DNA from 3 places in the Lysinibacillus sp. NPDC095746 genome. Region 2 is predicted to be linked to each of the others. Evidence: riboswitches for the same ligand, from Rfam matches in the RefSeq annotation. Region 2 holds a riboswitch; each other region holds the start of a gene.

Region 1 (6,498 bases), on a different contig from region 2:
GACGAGGTGAAAGCGCGCTTTTTACCACATGTTTGTGCAACAGGAGAGACAGAGCTATATGAGGGGGCTACGTTTTTAACCGAGCGTCAAGGTGGCTCTGATGTTGGAGCGAATGTTGTGAAGGCAAGACAGGACGGCAATCAGTATCGTTTATATGGGGAGAAATATTTTGCATCTAACGCAGGAATGTGTGGAGTAACCATGGTATTGGCGCGCATGGAAGAGGCTCAGGCAGGCTCAAAGGGCTTAACATTGTTTGCAGTTCCGTGGCGAAATGAGGATGGCACAGTTAATAACCTGCGCATTCGGCGTTTAAAGGATAAACTTGGCGTTAGAGCAGTGCCTTCTGGTGAGGTGGAATTTGATGGTGCACTAGCATATGTTGTCGGTGACCCAAATAAAGGGATTTACTATATGCTGGAGGCGCTTAATTTATCAAGAATTTGCAATGCGGTTGCTTCTATCGGCATTATGCGCCGCGGTTATTTAGAGGCGAAGCATTATGTGACAAATCGTCATGCCTTTGGTAAACCTTTAACACAATATCCTATGATCCAGGATACACTAGGGAAATTCGCTGCCAAGCTTCATGTAGAAGTTGCCACAGTTTTTGATCTTATTCAGCTGTACGATAAAGTAACTAGTGGGCGAGGGAATAAAGAAGATATTATTTTAAACCGCTTGTATATTGCGATCATGAAAAAAGAAACGGCAGAGCAAGCTGTACATTATGCTAGTGAAGCCATTGAATTACATGGCGGAAACGGCTATATTGAAGATTTTGTTACACCTCGGTTATTAAGAGATGCACAAGTACTTACTGTATGGGAAGGGACTGCGAATATTTTAGCTTTAGAGCTCATTCGCTTAGTTGATAAGTTTCATGCGCACGAAATGTTTATTCGTGTCATGGAAGAACGTCTAGAAAAACTAGCTGGCAGTCCATTAGTTGAAATTGTTGTGGATCAATTAGCAAAACTAGATTCAACTTTGCAAACATTTAGTCGTTTAGATGATGCAACAAAATCGTTTGAAGCAAAAAAGGTCGCAGAGAAAATGGCGCATTTATATGAAAGTGTGGTAGCAGTCGAATGGGCACAAAAATTCGGCGGCAAATATGAGAAGCTAGCAGATATTTATTTAGAGAATACATGGGCATTGCGAGAAATGGGTGCACCAATGAAAACGGTACAGTATTTTTCGGATATAGTTTAACTTATTTGGGTAGTGTCCAAATAACCTGCTGAAATAGAGGAACTCGGTCTAAGAACGCCACGTCCTGTGGCGACGACTGAGTGACCAACATCATATTGGCGAATGTCACGGAATCGGAAAGAAGTTCACATGGGATGTTAGCCTAAAATCATCGCATCCATGCGATAACGGCTAACTGACCTGCATCACGCAGGCCTAAGCACAAAGCCAATCCCGGACGCAATTATGCCAAGGCATAATGGATTGTTTAGAAGTCGTCTCGAATGGAGGCGACTTCTTTCATTTTCATGTATAATAAAATCAACTGAATATTATAAAGGTTCTTTACTTAAGTAAAGTGAAAAGGGAAATCGGTGTAATTCCGATGCGGTCCCGCCACTGTATGTGTGAGTTTTTTCAATCTGCGCCACTGAAAATTTCGGGAAGGCTTGAAAAAGCGTATGAAGCACGAGCCAGGAGACCTGCCTTTATAGAAAACACGTTGTAGCCTACGAGGATAGGATGGTGGATTTTGTATATGTATTTTTGTGCAAATTTGACCCCCTCATTATTTTTTGATGAGGGGTATTTGTTTTGGAAGATGAATGTCGATAAATTTGAAAACATGGGCGAATGTTGGTTAGAAGTTCGCGATGTTGATATACCCCTACAATGTTAGATGATCAAAAACTAAAACGTATCGATAAATCAGAAAAACAATAACAACTATATGCACAAATAGACTAAGGAGGATTCACATGAAGAAAATTTGGAAAATAGGGTTATCAGCATTTTTGGCTATTGGCTTACTTGCTGCATGTAATACAAAAGAGGCGACAAATGAAAAGCCGTCATCTTCTGAGCAACAAGGGACAACAAAAGTAGACCAAGCAACATTCCCAATGACGATAAAGGATGCTACAGGCAAGGATATTACGCTAGAGGCACCTCCTGAAAAAATTGTCTCACTCATTCCGAGTAACACAGAAATTTTATTTGGCCTTGGCTTAAATAATGAAATAGTTGGTGTGACAGATAATGACGACTATCCACCAGAGGTTACTAAAAAAGAAAAGGTTGGCGGTATGGATTATAATATTGAAAAAATTATTGCTTTAACGCCGGATATCGTTTTTGCGCATGCGTCGGGTATGGGTTATTCAAAAGGAGCTATTGAACAGCTTGAGGCGGCAGGTGTAAAAGTATTTGTTGTAGCGGATGCAAAAAACTTTAATGAAACTTACACAACAATTGAACAGCTTGGTCGTGCAACAGGAAAACTAGAAGAGGCTAAAAAAATTGTTGCAAATATGAAGGCAAAAGTTAAAGAAGTTGAAACAAAACTTGACGGTGTTGAGGCGAAAAAAGTCTTTGTAGAGTCGTCTGATGAGCCAGAAATTTATACAGCTGGTAAAGGTACATTTATGAATGAAATGTTAGAAATGATTCATGCCGAAAATGTGGCAGCAGATTCAAATAGCTGGTATAAAATTGATGCTGAACAAATTATCGCAAAAAATCCAGATGTCATTGTTGTGGCATATAATTACGTACCTAATATTTTAACGAAAATTCCACAACGTGCAGGCTTTGAGACAATCTCTGCCGTGAAAAATAAAGCCATAGTACAAGTGGATGAAAATATAACAAGTCGTCAAGGTCCTCGTTTAGCAGATGGTCTTGAGGAATTAGGGAAGGCCGTCTACCCTGAGGCGTTTAAATGAGTAAAAAAATTGTAGCCTATGTAACAGCAATAACGCTTCTAATTATTAGCATCTGGTGTGGCGTGGCGATAGGCTCGGTTCATATTCCGCTAGAAGTATTGTGGAATAAGGCGGCTGATGAAACAGCCGCCAATATTTTATGGAAAATTCGATTACCTCGAGTTTTGCTTGCGGGGCTTGTAGGGGCGTCACTTGCAATTGCAGGGGCAGCTTTTCAAGGCTTATTAAAAAACCCTTTGGCTGACCCTTATACGTTAGGTGTTTCCTCTGGTGCATCAGTTGGCGCAGTTATGACGATTTTTTTTAGTATATCAATACCTGTAGTAGGTCATTTTACATTGCCGACCTTTAGTATGATAGGTGCCATATTAACGATGGTAGCTGTTATGGGCTTTGCTAGAATAGTAGACCGCTCGTTAAAAATGGAAACTCTAATTTTAACGGGAGTTATATTTAGTTCATTTTTAGGTTCCTTAATTTCTTTAATGATTGCATTATCTGGTGAAGAGCTTCGCCAAGTTATCGGATGGCTGCTCGGCTCAGTATCGATGCGTGGTTGGCCTTATGTTCAGATGATTATCCCGTTTGTCATAATAGGCTCCATTTTGCTTTGGACACAGAGACGCGAGTTAAATGTGCTGTTATATGGAGAAGAACGCGCGAAGCATTTAGGTGTTCATGTTAAGCGCAGTAAATATATTATTTTAGTGGGTGGATCCATGTTGACAGGAGCTGCGGTAGCTGTTTCTGGAACGATTGGCTTTGTTGGTTTAGTCGTTCCTCATATGACGAGAATGGTTTGGGGTTCTGATCACCGACACTTATTGCCATTATCATTTTTAAATGGGGCAACTTTGCTGATTATTTGTGATTTAATAGCACGAACAATTATTATGCCAAGAGAGCTACCGATTGGTGTCATTACTGCATTTATTGGGGCACCGGTTTTTTCCTACATTTTTTACAAGCAACGTAGAAGCAAGGGGGTACGGGCATGATTGTTGTTGAACATCTTTCCGGCGGCTATGAAGACGTACCTATCGTCCAGGATATAAGTTTTTCAGTTGAAAAAGGTAAAATACTAGGGGTCTTAGGGCCGAATGGTAGCGGGAAATCCACACTGTTAAAAGTAATAAGTGGTATACTGCCAGCAACTGCAGGCACTATATTAGTAGATGGTAAAAGTAGCAGCTCTTACAATGCTCGTGCATTAGCAAAAAAAATGGCGGTGCTACCACAATTACATGCTAATGCTTTTTCTAACAGTGTACGGGAGGCAGTATCACTTGGGCGTTATCCACATCAAACAGGCTTCTTTTCAAGTTGGACTGATCGCGATGAACAAGCAGTCCAACATGCCATGATGCAAACTGGTGTGAAACGCTATGAACAGACACCGATGGAATTTTTGTCGGGAGGTGAGCAGCAAAGAGTTTTTGTAGCCCAAGCTCTTGCACAAACAGCTGAAATATTGCTGCTAGATGAACCAACGAACCATCTAGATATTGCTCATCAACGTCAAATTTTAGATATGGTGCGAAAGGAAGCAATCGAAAGTGGTTTGACCGTTATTATGGTACTGCATGATATGAATTTAGCCTCCCTCTATTGTGATGAATTATTGCTAATGGAGGAGGGGCGGATGCGAGCATTGGGGGCGCCGCATGAAGTATTAATCGCTTCGCAAATCGAAGACGTCTATCAAGCTCGAGTTGCAACTTATGCACATCCAGAAATTCCAAAGCCTCAAATCACCATGATGCCAGCATCAGTTGAACAGCAGCAGCGTGCTGTCATTACAAAAGAAAATTTCACTGTTACAGATCGTTATATTAAACTTCAATCGGAGTTTCCGTTAAAAACAGTGTCCTCAGCTGTCCATAATCCGGGTATTGGTTGGTATGATTGTCTGTTAAATCGCTCTGTACCAATAGATTATGTCATTAATGATGTAAAGAGAGAGGTCGCTGAATTTCTACTAAAGGAGCATTTTTCATCTACAAGTACCGTCGTCATGTTAACGGCTGTCCCAACAAATCTTGTAGCTATTAATGAATATAAAGCTACCTTTGGCAGCGTCCTAGTTGCCGTTACGGCCGGAGTAGGTAATGCAGTTGATGTGTCTCGTACACATGAAAGACAAGATGAACCACATATTGGTACTATAAATACGTGGGTTATTGTTAATGGTTGTTTATCAGAAGAAGCGTTTTTTCAAGCAATGATGACGGCTACCGAGGCAAAAACAAAGGCATTGCAATCGGAAAATATTCGCGATGAACTTAGTGGTACAATTGCGACAGGTACTGCTACGGATAGTTTATTAATTGCAGCTACACAAAAAGGGGAAGAAATGCTGTATGGAGGTCCCATTACTGATGTAGGTAAGATTATCGGTAAAGGTGTTTTTGAAACAACTGTACAGGCAATAAAAAATTATCTTCATTCAGCAGATACACCTGCTAAATGAAAATAATGCCCTGCGCGACAGCGGAGGCGAAATTATAAAATAACTTTAGGAGATGAGAGAATGAAGCTTTACACGAAAACCGGCGATACAGGGAAAACAAGCCTTATCGGTGGACGCGTTGATAAAGATAGCTTACGCGTTGAAACGTATGGGGCCATTGATGAATTAAATTCTTTTATTGGTAAGGCTGTTAGTGAACTAGATCGTGAATTATTTAAGGATATTTTAATGGATTTAGAAACAATTCAGCATGAGCTTTTCGATGCGGGTGGCGATCTTGCTAACGTTATGAAGGAACGTCATTATAAGCTAACAGAGCAGCCAATCGAAGTGTTGGAAACGCGTATTGATGCATTATCAGATGAAGCACCGCCGTTACAGCGCTTTATTTTACCAGGTGGTGCACCAGCAGCTGCAACCTTACACATTGCTCGCACAGTAGCACGTCGAGCAGAGCGTCAAATGGTAACGCTTATGAAGGAAATCGAAGATGTACCGACAATTGTACAAAAATATTTAAACCGTCTATCTGACTATTTATTTGCAGCTGCAAGGGTTGTGAATTTCCGATTGAATGTCGCAGATGTTGAATACATTCGAAGCGGCAATGTCTTTAAAAAATAACTTGCACAAATTACGCTTATTACCAAAAGTTATTGATGACATTTGATATAAGTTGATTGGAGTGGAGACTGGGCGACTCCTCGGGGATCAGCGTCACAGATGAGACCCTGCAGCGAAGCGAAGCGGCTCATCGGACGCCCCCAGGAAAGCGCCCAGTCGGAACGGAAATCAACCCCACGCTTTGCTAAACGCATATATTAGTTTTGGAATAAAATAGCTACTTTGAAATTTAGCGCACTGAAAAAAGCCGATTTGCCATCTTAACATGATGCAAATCGGCTTTTTTGACTATGTAAATACTACAAAAGAAGACAAATTTATATTAAAAATAAATTTCTTTAGTGTTTTAGAACGCTCTAAAATTTAGGTTGGCATTTTTTCTAGTAAAATGTAAGAATATAAAATTATCAGAAATATTTCCGTTTTATGTTGACTGAATGCTCACTCATTTATTAGAATAGGAATATAATGATGGAATGACGTACA
Region 2 (6,498 bases):
ATTATACTCGCTAATTTTTCAGGGGATGCTGCATGGGCTCGTTACGTTGCAGGCATTCAGCAGGTTTTTGCTGAGACGGGTCTTAATTGTCCACAAATAGATGGTAGTACAGAGTCCAATATGCCGACTCTACAATCAGGTTTGTCTATAACGATGCTAGGTGAGCAGCAAACACGCACAGCAACTGAGTATGAACAGCTTAGTTGGTACACCTATGGATTACCGCTTGTAGGCAATGAAATCCTTGCACAGCCTGAAGATGTGGCGCAGCTCCAACCTATTTTTGAGGCGTGGAAAGAGGGAATAGTGCAGCAAGTATGGCCAGTTGGATCAAAAGGTCTACAAGTCGAATTTACCCGACTTTTTGGCGAGCAACAGGTCAAAAGTTCGTTAGATATTGAGAAATCGGCTGGTCCATGTGCAGTAGTTTTGCTAGGAATTCAGCCAGAAAAAGAGCAGCTAGCACAAAAAAAATTTCCTAGAAATTTTGAAAAACTACGTAAAACTGCATTGTAATTGGGCTTGCTTCGAGAAAATGTAGCACTTTATAACGTGCAAGGGGCAAAACACCTATTGCAACAATAAACACAATATGTTAGATTTGTTTAGGAGTTAAAACACTATATATAGTATTTTGGACGAGCGGTACCAATATGGTTTAAAAGGGAATTCGGAAAAAGAGTCATCTTAGGCCGAAGCTGTCCCCGCAACTGTAAGTGCTGACAAATGATGAATTGGCCACTGTGAAGAACGGGAAGGTAATCATTTGGAGGAAGCACGAGCCAGGAGACCTGCCGATTTGTTCAAGACAGCAACACATTCTTCGGGGATTGAGAAGTGGAGGCGAGAGATTTGTTCACTTCTTTGTGTGCATGTCCTTCATTTCCATTTCCGATTTTACAGCGATCACGTAACCGATAAATGTTGCGTGATCGCTTTTTGTGTTGCTGGAGAAGGAAAGGGAGAGAATGTTACATGACAATTCAAATCGAACAACAAATTGCTAAGCTCAAGAAAAACTACACAGAGGATGAACTTGAAAGTTTTGTAAGATTATCAGATCGATGGCTACGAAAAAACGACAATGCGACATTTGAAGCATGGGCTGATGCGATGATTTTACAAACGCTTAGCCTTATTGATGAGGAAGAGCCATACTGGACATTTATCGCAGCTCAAATATATTTAGAAAAACTATATGATCAATTTGCAATGCGTCGTGGTGTCTCAGTGAAGGATGTTTATAAAGTTTTCCCAGAACATTTAGCACACTATACAGAAGCTGGATTGTATCATGAAAGTTTAACAACAAAATATAGTGAGCAGGAGCTTCAGGAACTCGCTTCGTACCTAGAATCAAGTCGAGATGAGTTGTTTACGTATATTGGTTTAAAAACATTAATGGACCGTTATGTAGTCCGTGATTACACGAAAACACCAGTGGAGCTTCCGCAGGAACGATGGATGGTTATTGCGATGACTCTGATGCAGGATGAAACAGAAAATCGTTTAGAAAAAGTCCGTGAATCTTATTGGGCAATGAGTAATTTATATATGACTGTTGCCACACCGACATTATCGAATGCGGGTAAAACACATGGACAGCTATCAAGCTGTTTTATCGATACAGTAGATGATAGTTTACAAAGCATTTATGACACGAATACAGATGTCGCAACATTATCGAAATACGGCGGTGGTATTGGTGTTTATATGGGTAAAATTCGTAGCCGAGGCTCATCTATTAAAGGTTTTAAAGGTGCATCAAGTGGCGTTTTACCATGGATTAAACAGCTTAATAATACGGCAGTATCAGTCGATCAGCTTGGACAACGACAAGGCGCTATTGCTGTCTATCTAGATGTTTGGCATAAAGATGTCTTTACGTTTTTAGATTTACGCTTAAACAATGGGGATGAACGTCTGCGTGCCCATGATATTTTCACAGGGCTATGCTTACCGGATATATTTATGGAAACTGTTGAAGCACGTGGGGAGTGGCACTTATTTGATCCACATGAAGTACGAGAGGTTATGGGCTACTCACTAGAGGATTTCTACGATGAGAAAAAGGGTGACGGTTCCTTCCGTACTAAATATGAAGAATGTATCGCAAATCCATTGTTAAGTCGTGAAGTCGTACCAGCTATTGATATTATGAAGCGTATTATGCGCTCACAGCTAGAAACAGGCGTACCATTTATGTTCTATCGTGATGAAGTCAATCGCATGAATCCGAATAAGCATGAAGGGATGATTTACAGTTCGAACCTGTGCACAGAAATCTTCCAGAATATGTCATCTACTGAATTCGAATCTATTACACTAGAAGATGATGTCATCGTAACACGTCGCAAGCCTGGAGATTTTGTTGTATGTAACTTATCATCTATTAATTTAGGCAGAGCAGTACCAGCCGGTGTTCTAGAACGATTAATCCCAGTGCAAGTACGTATGTTAGATAACGTTATTGCGCTAAATACAATTCCAGTAAAACAAGCAGAGCGTACGAACCTACGCTACCGTGGTATTGGGCTTGGCACATTTGGCTGGCACCATTTATTAGCTTTGAAAGAAATTCAATGGGAGTCAGAGGAAGCTGTAGAATTTGCGGACAAGCTATATGAAGAAATTGCGTATTTAACGATTCGTGCTTCTAACGATTTGGCATGCGAAAAAGGAGCTTACCCGTTATTTGCTGGCTCGGATTGGCATACGGGTGCGTATTTTGACAAACGTGGCTATGACAGTGAAAAATGGAACGCTTTACGCGCTGCGGTTGCTGAAAAAGGTATGCGTAACGGCTATGTAATGGCAGTTGCACCGAACTCTTCAACGTCCATTTTAGCGGGCAGTACGGCTACGATTGATCCAATCTTCCAAAAGAGTTATTCAGAGGAGAAGAAGGATTATAAAATTCCAGTAACAGTACCAGATTTATCCCCTGTAACGACTTGGTATTATAAATCTGCTTATTTCATCGATCAAAATTGGACAATCAAGCAAAATGCTGCACGAGCACGTCATATCGACCAAGGCATTTCACTTAATTTATATGTTCAAAATACGATTAAGGCGAAAGATTTACTAGCATTGCATATGAATGCTTGGGCGAGCGGTGTAAAAACGACTTATTATGTGCGCTCAACGTCTGTAGAATTGCTAGAATGTGAGTCTTGCGCGAGCTAGGAGGAAATAACAATGACAACTATTACAAAACGACAAATTATGGACAAGGATGCACCGAACCGTTCAACAGGTATTGTCAACGGACGTTCTTCTAACATTTTAAACTGGGATGATGTCCGTTTTAGCTGGGCATATCCAAAGTATAAAAAAATGCTAGGTAACTTCTGGACACCGTTTGAAATTAATATGAGCAACGATGTCAAACAGTTTCCAGGATTATCAGCAGATGAACAAGAATCCTTTTTAAAAATCATTGGCTTACTAGCACTATTAGACAGTGTACAAACTGATTTTGCCGGAAAAGTAGCGGATTATTTAACAGATTCAAGCTTAAATGCATTAATGATTATTTTAGCGCAACAAGAGGTAATCCATAATCACTCTTATTCCTATGTGCTATCAAGTATAGTGAACAAAGATGAGCAGGATCGTACGTTTGATTTTTGGCGTACAGAGCCTGTGCTAGAGCGACGCAACGACTTCGTCATTAAAGGCTACCATGCATTTTCCGAGGAGCCATCTGTTGAAAATATGCTAGAAGCGATTGTATATGATGTCATTTTAGAAGGGTTATTCTTCTATTCTGGCTTCGCGTTCTTCTATCATTTAGCACGCAATCAAAAAATGGTGGCTACGTCAACGATGATTAATTATATTAATCGTGATGAACAGCTACATGTCGATTTATTTGTAAAGATTTATCAGGAGCTATTAGAGGAATATCCTGAATACGATACACCTGAACGAGCAGCTCGTGTACAAGAGATCTTCCGTGAAGCTGTTCAGCTAGAAATTGATTGGGCCAATGAAGTGATTGGCGATAAAGTGGAAGGCCTCGATGTAGAAGATGTGCATGATTATGTCCATTTCTATGCCAATGTACGCTGTAATCAGCTTGGTGTGGAGCGTCCATTTGAAGGTTATCGCAAAAATCCATTAAAGTGGATTAAAGCGTATGAGGATGTTGATTTAGGGAAAACAGATTTCTTCGAGCAGCGTTCTCGCCAGTATGTAAAGGTTAATGTAGAAGATAACGGCTTTGATGATTTGTAATGCCAAGTCCACCTCCATGTTGAAAAAACATGGAGGTGGATTTTTTTGTGAGAAAGGGGGAGACGCTTACGTAAAAAAATTGCTCGGGTCAAACAAAGGAGTTCCCTCAGATTAAAAAAGAGCGCAAATTACGCTCTATTTAGCTGTTAATAATTAACCACCGTCATTGAGAAAAAAGCTATATACCCCAAAATCGCAAGGATTTGTAAAATAACCCCTATTATACTACAAATTAAACCTGCAGTTGCTAATCCTCTATCACTTGCATTAGTTGTATGAATTTCTTTAACAGCTTTACTTGAAAATATTATTCCTATAATGCCTAAGATTAAACCAATAAAAGGTATTAGCAATGATAGAATTCCAACCGTTAAAGAAATTACAGAACTATTGTTTGTTTGATTTTTTTCAGACAATCGTTATCCACCCTCTTTTGAGAATTTAACCATTTTTTAAATATTATCGTACTAAACTATTTCGCACTAAAAATCGATCATTAAATGTTATCGGTACACCTTTCCCATCCTTTTCGGCATGAATGTGTAAATGTGGTTCACTTGTATTGCCCGAGTTTCCTACTTTTCCAAGTATTTGTCCCGCTGTTACTTTTTCTCCTTTTGCCACTGCTACGCTTCCTTTTTGCATATGGGCTAAAATAATGGTAGCATCATAGTTCTCACATGCTAGGGCGACATGATTTCCCGCTGGGTTTTCTGGATTAGATTTAGGAGGGGGCAGATCGGGTAAATCATTTTGGATGTCGACTACTTTTCCGTTACAAGGACTATACAAAATATCTGCGTAAATTTGATAGTTATTTAATTCTTCTGGATATAGTCCACTTGCACGGGTTCCAAAAGTATTTAATTTTAAAATGTCTAATGCGTATTTTTGACCTGGATAGGCTTGATGATAGTTCATTAATACTTGATTACCACCCTGTCCGACATAGTAGGTGCCATTTTTAAGTGGGAAAGATAGCTCAATTCCTTTTTCGGCTACTGTATAGCTTTTTATGACCAAAGCATTATACGTACCAAAAATCAAAATAAGGATAATATAAATACCAATTGAAAACTTTTGATTTACTGAATATTTTATTGTAAACGGTAAATTACTTACCTTTTTCCAAGAATAAATGATCGTGACAATTAAGAGCACCAACCAAAGAAATCGAACATAATAGCCGACCCAACTCCAGTTTCCTGCTTGAAATAGCCAAACGATTAGAGCTGTCGTCACCAATGAGTCCAACAACCATTCTAGTTTACTTTTAAAAGGAGCTTTCCATAATGAAATGATAAAGCTAGCAGGCAAAATGATAAGCATAGCAATGGAATAAAAGATTGGAAACACTATTTCTCGTCCCCCCTTATGATTTATAACATTATTGGTAATATTTACTTCATCCTAACTTTCATTCTAGCATAGGTAAATGAACATTGGTCCTAATCTTCCTTTAATTCAATATATTGATAAATGGAAATGTTCATTAGGTTGTAGCCTGAACAATTACTACAGTGACCAAAACCTACATAAATTAACAATCGTGTCTCGAATATTACGAGACTCGAAAAATTAATTACCACTTGAGAATGATTTTCAGTTATAATTAAGGTGTGAAAGAAAAGAACGGAGACGAAAGAATGCAGGCAATAAAACAATTAGGAGGGTTTTTAGGACCCTATAAATTTTTCACCTTGATCGCGCCATTATTAATGGTACTAGAGGTAACGATGGATTTACTACAGCCGACTATTATGCAGCATATGATCGATACAGGTATTGCTAATAGCGACAATCCATATGTGCTGAAAATGTTCATTTGGATGCTAATGAGTGCGGTATTTGGACTTGTTGGAGGGATAGGTTGCTCCTATTATAGTTCAAAGGCAGCGATCCATTTTGCATCGGATGTTCGTCAATCACTGTATGAAAAAATGATGACGTATTCGGCAAAGGAACGTGACGCTTTTACAACAGGGAAGCTCATTACGATTTTAACGAGTGATGTGGAAAGTGTTCAGCGTGCGTTTATGATGACATTGCGTATTTTTGTACGTGGTCCTCTATTATTTATTGGAGCGGTCATTATTGTTTTTGTGACAGCACGCGAGCTATTTTCTATACTTCTTATTATTGTGCCGATATTAATTATTGCGATGTACTTTTTCACAAAGTACTCAGGTGTCCTATACCGCAGAGTGCAGGAAGCGATTGATGGTGTGAATACGAAGCTTCAGGAAAATTTAGCGG
Region 3 (6,498 bases), on a different contig from region 2:
ATTTAGTGGCTGATACATTCAATAAATTTTCTTGTTGGTAGATAATTTGGCCTTGCGTAATTTGCGCCGAAGCCGGTAATGATTGCATGATGGCGTGGCAAAGCATCGTCTTTCCACTACCACTTTCCCCTATAATCCCTAAGACACGCCCTTTATAGGCTGTCATATTAATAGAGCTTACGATATTTTTCTCACCGATTTTTACCGTTAAGTCTTGCACTTCTAAAACTTTCTCCATAAATCCCCCTTTATTGGTCAAGATTCTTGAAACTACTTGCCAAATAATTCAATAATAGCACAACAAAGACGATGGCAAGTCCAGGATAAAGCATTAACTCAGGATGTTGACGGATATATTGTTTTCCTTCACTCACCATCATTCCCCATTCAGGGATGGGGGCCTGCACGCCAAGTCCAATAAAAGAAAAACCTGCGATTTCTAAAATAACCTTTCCTATATCTAATACGACAATTGTTACGATAGGTGGCAGTAAATTGGGGATATAATGGCGTATGATTAATTTGATTCCTGAAGTGCCACTGATTTTTGCTGCTTGAATAAAATCTTTTTCATTCATCCCAATAAACAAACTTCTTATCAGTCTTGAATAATAAATAAATTGTGTAAAAACAAGTGCGATTAACACATTTTTTAAGCTAGGACCTAATAAACCTAAAAGTCCAAATGCAAGGACAAGTGTAGGAAAAGCTAATAAAATATCACATATTCGAATAAATACATAATCTATCATCCCTCTTTTTAGCGCAACAAAAGCACCTAGTAAGATTGCTAAAAGAATGGCTACTAGTTGAATAACGAGCGCAGATCCTAAAGAATAGCGAACACCTAAAAGCAATCGTGAGAAAACACATCTTCCTAGATGATCTGTACCTAATGGATAGTCCCATGTTGGACCTAAAAATTTCTTTGATATATCGACCGCTAAAGGGTCATGGGGCATTAAAATTGGCGCAAACAGTCCCAACAAGCCAATGACCAGCAGTATCGTTAGACTAAATAATCTTTTAACATTTGCACGTTCTTTATGTAATAGACTCACTTCAATCTCTCCTGTCCTTCATCATCAGATGAGGATCCAATAGACGATGCAATACATCTGTGCATAAATTTGCAAGCACATAGATGACAGCAATAATCAATACATAGCATTGTACAACTGGGTAATCTCTGTTAATAATGGATTCTATTAAATACCTCCCGAGTCCCGGCCAACTAAAAACCTGTTCTACAATTACTGCACCACCTAGTAAATTACCAAGCGTCATACCTAACACAGTAGATAGCGGTATAATAGCATTTCTCAAAACATGACGTACGAGGATCACAGAGTTTTTTAATCCTCTTAGCTGTGCATATTGAACATAATGCTGTTGTAATTCTTCAATGATGGTTGTACGGATAAACTGAACGAATAGTCCAATTGTTGGTAAAGCTAGTGCGAGTGCGGGTAAAGCTAGATGAGCTAGTGTGCCCTTTCCATTTGTCGGGAAAATCCCTAATTTCAAACTAAATACATATAGTAGTAAAAAACCTAACCAAAATGTTGGAATCGAAACACTCATGATCGTCAATAGTCTAATGATTTTATCGATGATGGAATGCTTATACAAGGCACTTATGATCCCTAATGGCATACTTAATCCTAAAATTAACACAAATGCAGCAACAGCTAATTCAATGGTTGCTGGTAATTTAGCGAAAAGTTCATGTGCTACTGGTAATTTACTAACAAAAGATGTACCAAAATCTAAATGCAAAACGCCTTTTATCCATAGTAAATATTGAATAAGAAAAGGTTTGTCTGTTCCAAGTTCTTCACGCAATGCTTGAATGGCTTCTGCTGTTGGCGCAACTCTTGCCAATCTAAGAATGACCTCCGCAGGTTCTACTGGAACGAAACGAATAAATACAAAGGTCAGGATGGATACGCCAAATAATACAAACGGCAATGTCAAAATTCTTTTTAAACAAAACATCCATGTCGATTCATACATGCTGTCACTTCCTAATCAATCCTATGATAAAGAGAGAGCTGTCTTTGATCGACATACTCTCTCTTCTATACTTATTTTTCTTTATCCATTTGTGCATATGGAAGATCATATTCAGAGGCACGTGGCGCAAAATCCTTCATATATGGCTGATAAATCATGCTATTTGTTTCGTAAGATATAGGATAGAATAGTGCTTGGTCATGGAACATTGTTAAAATATCCGTATAAAGTTGCACGCGCTCTTTTTCATCTGTACCTACTAATAATTGATGAATTTTAGTATCGATTTCTTTGGCAGTTGGTAAGCCTAATTTCGCTTCATAGACACCATTAGCGTTTGGTGTAGCTGATTCATTAGCAAAGCTATGTGGATCTGTTGGTGGTCCATTTGTACGCCAGAAATTAATATCAACCTGATTATCCATTAATTTTTGCAGACCTACCATCACATCTGCGCCTTCTAAATTCAATTGTACCCCTATTTTTGCTAGTTCACCTTGCATGAGTTCCGCCATTGGCTTTTGAATCGCATCTGTTGCAATGTAGATTAAATCTAATGTTAGTGGCTGTCCGTTTTTAGAGCGAATTTTTTCACCCTTCTGTAGCGTCCATCCCGCTTCATCTAGCAATTGTTGCGCTTTTTTCGGATTATATAAAATTGGCGCTAAATTAATATTGGCATAAGGCACAGCATCCCAAAATAGTGTATTGGCCACTTTTTCAGTACCATGTGTAATACTGTCAACCATTTGTTCCTTATTGATTACATATTGAATCGCTTGACGTACCTTTAATTCTGCTAACGGACCTGACTGTGTATTCAACAGTAGCGCACGTGTGGATAAAGGTTCAGACGTAGCAGTTTTATATTTCCCACTATCTTTTAAAAACGTATAGTTATCTAAACTAATGATGCCACGACCATATATTAAATCTAATTCTTCATTTTCAAAGGCCAACGAAATAGATTCTGAATCAGGGATAATTTTTACTTTTATTTGTTCTACAAGAGGTTTTTCTCCCCAGTAGTTTTCATTGCGACTAAATAAAGCGTATTCATCCTTTTTGTATTCTGTTAATACCCATGGGCCTGTCCCAATTGGTGTTTGGATTGAATCTTGTGTCGCATCACCTTTAGGGAATCCATTATCACCTAAAAAACGGAAAGGTCTTACGAAGGCAAGTTCGTTTAAGACAGGGTAATAGGGTTCATCCAATTGCAAACGAATTGTAAAGTCATCCACTTTCACAACCTCTTTAATATGATTAACCATGCCCATCCAAGAATGCATATCACGATTTGCTAAAACTGCATGAAAGTTACGAATCACATTGTCTGCATTAAAAGACGTTCCGTCAGAATACTTAACATCTTTTCTTAAATGGAAAACATAAGAGGTTTTATCCTTAGAGATGTCCCAACTTTCTGCTAGTTTCGGCGTAATCGTTCCATCATCATTATATTCAACCAATGATTCATAGACCATTGCTTGTGCTGTCATTTGATTTGGTAAATATGTATGGGGATTTAATGGACCTACATCTAATGGCCACCCAATCGTTATCATTTTTTCGTCTGTCTGTTTTTTCGATGCTGTCTCTCCCTTTTCATTGCTTGTACAGCCAGTGAGTAAACTGAACATCAAAATAAGCGTGAAAGGTAGTAAATACTTTGTCAATCTCATTTTATGTCTCCTTCTTTGTTTGTGGTGCACTAAATGAATCTAAAGATTGAAAGAAGGCATAAAAAAACCTTATTCCAAAAGAATAAGGACAGAATAACTTACTATAAGTAAGCCTCTATCCATCTCCCTATCTTTCGTAGATCATCAATGAATCTCTTTACAAGCAGGCATTCTGGCTCATGAATCATAATTTTGCTTCACCTTCCCAAGTAATTTCTCAGTGGTTATCGAAACAAAACTCCTCATTTACAGCTGCGGGACAGCATGGGATTTACACCCATTTTCCTTTTAATTGAATGAAAGCTTATTTCACTCAAACTTGTAATGGTTGCTATGAAATTAGTATTAAACATATCATGCTCTAATGTTCGCGTCAATTTTATTTTCTGAATATAATAAAAACCTACTAGTAATGGCTAACACACAAAGGCCAGGTAGCTTAACCTTGGCCTGTTTTACTTCATATGTCAGCTTTCTTTAATGAAAACAACGTATAGACCGTATCAATTTCATGGGATTTTTCCAAAACCCACGAGGTTTGGGTTAAAATCCGCTGCAATCCCTCTAGCCCAAGATATTGGATTTGCACGCCAATAAACTCTGTAAAACCCAGGTATCCCGGATTTACATGCGCCCGGTCGAAAATTAATGAACCCGTGACCCGAGCGTCCGCCGGGGAGTTAGTATAGAAATGGTTTAGATTTTCAATGATGGCTGCATCCGAACCGTACTCAAATAGACCACCCTCCGATGAACAGAGTTGAATCCAGTCGGAACGTTCTAAACTCATCTTTAATAATGCCTCTGGTTGACTCCAGTCATAATAAATAATATTGAGGGCAATGTCCAGGTCATGAAAGCGTTCCCCTGGCTGCTTCAAAGCATCGATGCATCGCTTGGCAAAATTGGGGCCATAAGTATCGATATCTAAAATATTGATTTCAATCTTACGTTCCTTAAGTAATTCTGGGTCCGATTCTTGAATGAGAATTAGGGTGTTGATACTGTCGGTAGCGGCCCCTCCAGCGATATTGAAGAAACAAAGGTTCCGTTCAGGGAATTGCTTAAGCTGGGGTAGCAAAATTTCCGACTGGCGCCGACAAAGATCCCTCAGCCTGATTCGGAGTCCCATAAAAGAAGTTTGCTTCACCGCCCACTTATCCCGGAAACCTAATTTTATCCCTTTGCTTAAGCCGGGGCCAAGTTTGTACAGCAAAGTACGCATGCCGCTAAGATAGGAATTGTCAACATTCGACATTTTCACAAAGATGTTGCGGATAAAGCCAGGCATCTTTTTTAATGATTCAATGCTCCTGGCTGACTTAAGACAGCTCAAATGATACGCCTGTTCATCAATACTTGCGTTGAAAAGGGGATGAGTAATATCTAAGATAGGCAATTGAATTTCATTCTCGAAAACCGCATAAAGAATTCGCTTATTTTCATTTGCATTGTCCACTTTATCACCACTCTATATCAATTTTCAAAGCCATTTTGGTGATCAAACAACAATTACACCATTACCTCACCTCATCTGCATTTTTTACAATTGACTATTTTTATATATTCTTTTTTCACTAATCTGCTCCTTTAGCTAGCAACAACCTTATCGAAAAAAACTTGATTACAGAAAAAGTTTAATCATTCTTCTTGTACTAAGCACCAACTTTTATCACTTAATCCCATATAGACCAAGCAGCCTCAATATGATTACCTGATGGGTCGGTAACAACAAAGTATTTAGCATTTTCTCCACGCCAAATAATTTCACTAACTTCTACGCCATTATTCTTTAATGAGGTATGTGTAAATTCTAGATCTGGACAATTCAACGTAAAAGTTTGATACAGGCGACCATCGCGTAAAAAATTTGCTGTTGTATGATCCTTTGTTTCTACAAGGACTAATACAACATAGCCTTCGGGCGGTGTTAATACTGCTACATAACCAATATCATCCTGAAACTTTGGTGTTTTAAGCTTAAATTCTAGCTTATTCTGGTACCATTCAATTGTTTCATCGATATTATTAGCTGGTAAATAGAGATAGCCAATCCTACTGAATAACGAATTTTGCTGCGTAACTTCCAATTCCCTCACTCCTGATTAAAAATTTTAGGTTGGTTACTAGTATTCTACAAAATCCAATATATCCCTTTTTGTCATTGAAATAATTGTTCGACAAATGTTTTTTTACTAACGACGTAGAATATTTGAATAAGGTTTGGAAACAATACACTTAAAAAGGGCTTGAGAACATGAAAAGAATTGTTTTTGTTGTTTTACTTTTATTCGTTCCAGTGGATGCTGTTGAGCTAGTATCTGCTAGTTCTCTACAATTTACTAAAGATACATTTGAAGTCGATGAGCAGCAAGAATTATCAATAAAACAAGCGATTGAATTAGCAAATCCACCAGCATTAAAATGGAATAAAAATGCTCAATTAATAGATGCAATAAATATTGATTTAGATAAGCGTAGGAAATCAATTGGAAGTAACGGCAAAAGAAAGCATTGGAATATTTTGTTTGGAGTGCCAGAAACGAATAAGGTTTTTTTAGTAACCATTCATGACGGAAAAATAGATTATACAAATGATGTAACGAGGGATGGTACTTCTCCTTACCCTAAAAAAGAGTTTATACAAATGAAAGATATTCAATATGATTCACCTGAATTGCTTCAAAAAGCTCTAAAAATCGGCGGTATTTATCCAGGTGAAAACTGGGCTAAAGGGTATAATTTTATGCTTAGAAAAGATATAGAGAGAAATGTTACTATTCTATTAATAATAGGT

What was found. Region 2 has a riboswitch for cobalamin ahead of ACIQ7N_RS13375 (ribonucleoside-diphosphate reductase subunit alpha). Riboswitches for the same ligand answer to the same signal wherever they lie in the genome.
Region 1: it holds a riboswitch for cobalamin, as region 2 does, so the genes downstream of both, ACIQ7N_RS10250 (ABC transporter substrate-binding protein) here and ACIQ7N_RS13375 (ribonucleoside-diphosphate reductase subunit alpha) in region 2, are expected to answer to the same signal.
Region 3: it holds a riboswitch for cobalamin, as region 2 does, so the genes downstream of both, nikA (nickel ABC transporter substrate-binding protein) here and ACIQ7N_RS13375 (ribonucleoside-diphosphate reductase subunit alpha) in region 2, are expected to answer to the same signal.

Annotation. Positions count from the first base shown of each region.
Region 1 is NZ_JBIWGL010000011.1:65,103-71,600, reverse strand. It holds gene ACIQ7N_RS10255 (acyl-CoA dehydrogenase family protein) at 1-1,215, shown strand, start outside; cobalamin riboswitch at 1,516-1,698, shown strand; gene ACIQ7N_RS10250 (ABC transporter substrate-binding protein) at 1,953-2,918, shown strand; gene ACIQ7N_RS10245 (FecCD family ABC transporter permease) at 2,915-3,916, shown strand; gene ACIQ7N_RS10240 (adenosylcobinamide amidohydrolase) at 3,913-5,388, shown strand; gene ACIQ7N_RS10235 (cob(I)yrinic acid a,c-diamide adenosyltransferase) at 5,449-6,012, shown strand.
Region 2 is NZ_JBIWGL010000016.1:75,784-82,281, forward strand. It holds gene ACIQ7N_RS13370 (hypothetical protein) at 1-516, shown strand, start outside; cobalamin riboswitch at 627-814, shown strand; gene ACIQ7N_RS13375 (ribonucleoside-diphosphate reductase subunit alpha) at 976-3,189, shown strand; gene ACIQ7N_RS13380 (ribonucleotide-diphosphate reductase subunit beta) at 3,202-4,242, shown strand; gene ACIQ7N_RS13385 (DUF4190 domain-containing protein) at 4,389-4,658, opposite strand; gene ACIQ7N_RS13390 (M23 family metallopeptidase) at 4,702-5,598, opposite strand; gene ACIQ7N_RS13395 (ABC transporter ATP-binding protein) at 5,889-6,498, shown strand, end outside.
Region 3 is NZ_JBIWGL010000026.1:55,400-61,897, reverse strand. It holds gene ACIQ7N_RS18020 (ABC transporter ATP-binding protein) at 1-238, opposite strand, end outside; gene ACIQ7N_RS18015 (ABC transporter permease subunit) at 249-1,061, opposite strand; gene nikB (nickel ABC transporter permease) at 1,063-2,016, opposite strand; gene nikA (nickel ABC transporter substrate-binding protein) at 2,088-3,701, opposite strand; cobalamin riboswitch at 3,847-4,039, opposite strand; gene ACIQ7N_RS18000 (hypothetical protein) at 4,162-5,160, opposite strand; gene ACIQ7N_RS17995 (VOC family protein) at 5,378-5,791, opposite strand; gene ACIQ7N_RS17990 (hypothetical protein) at 5,959-6,498, shown strand, end outside.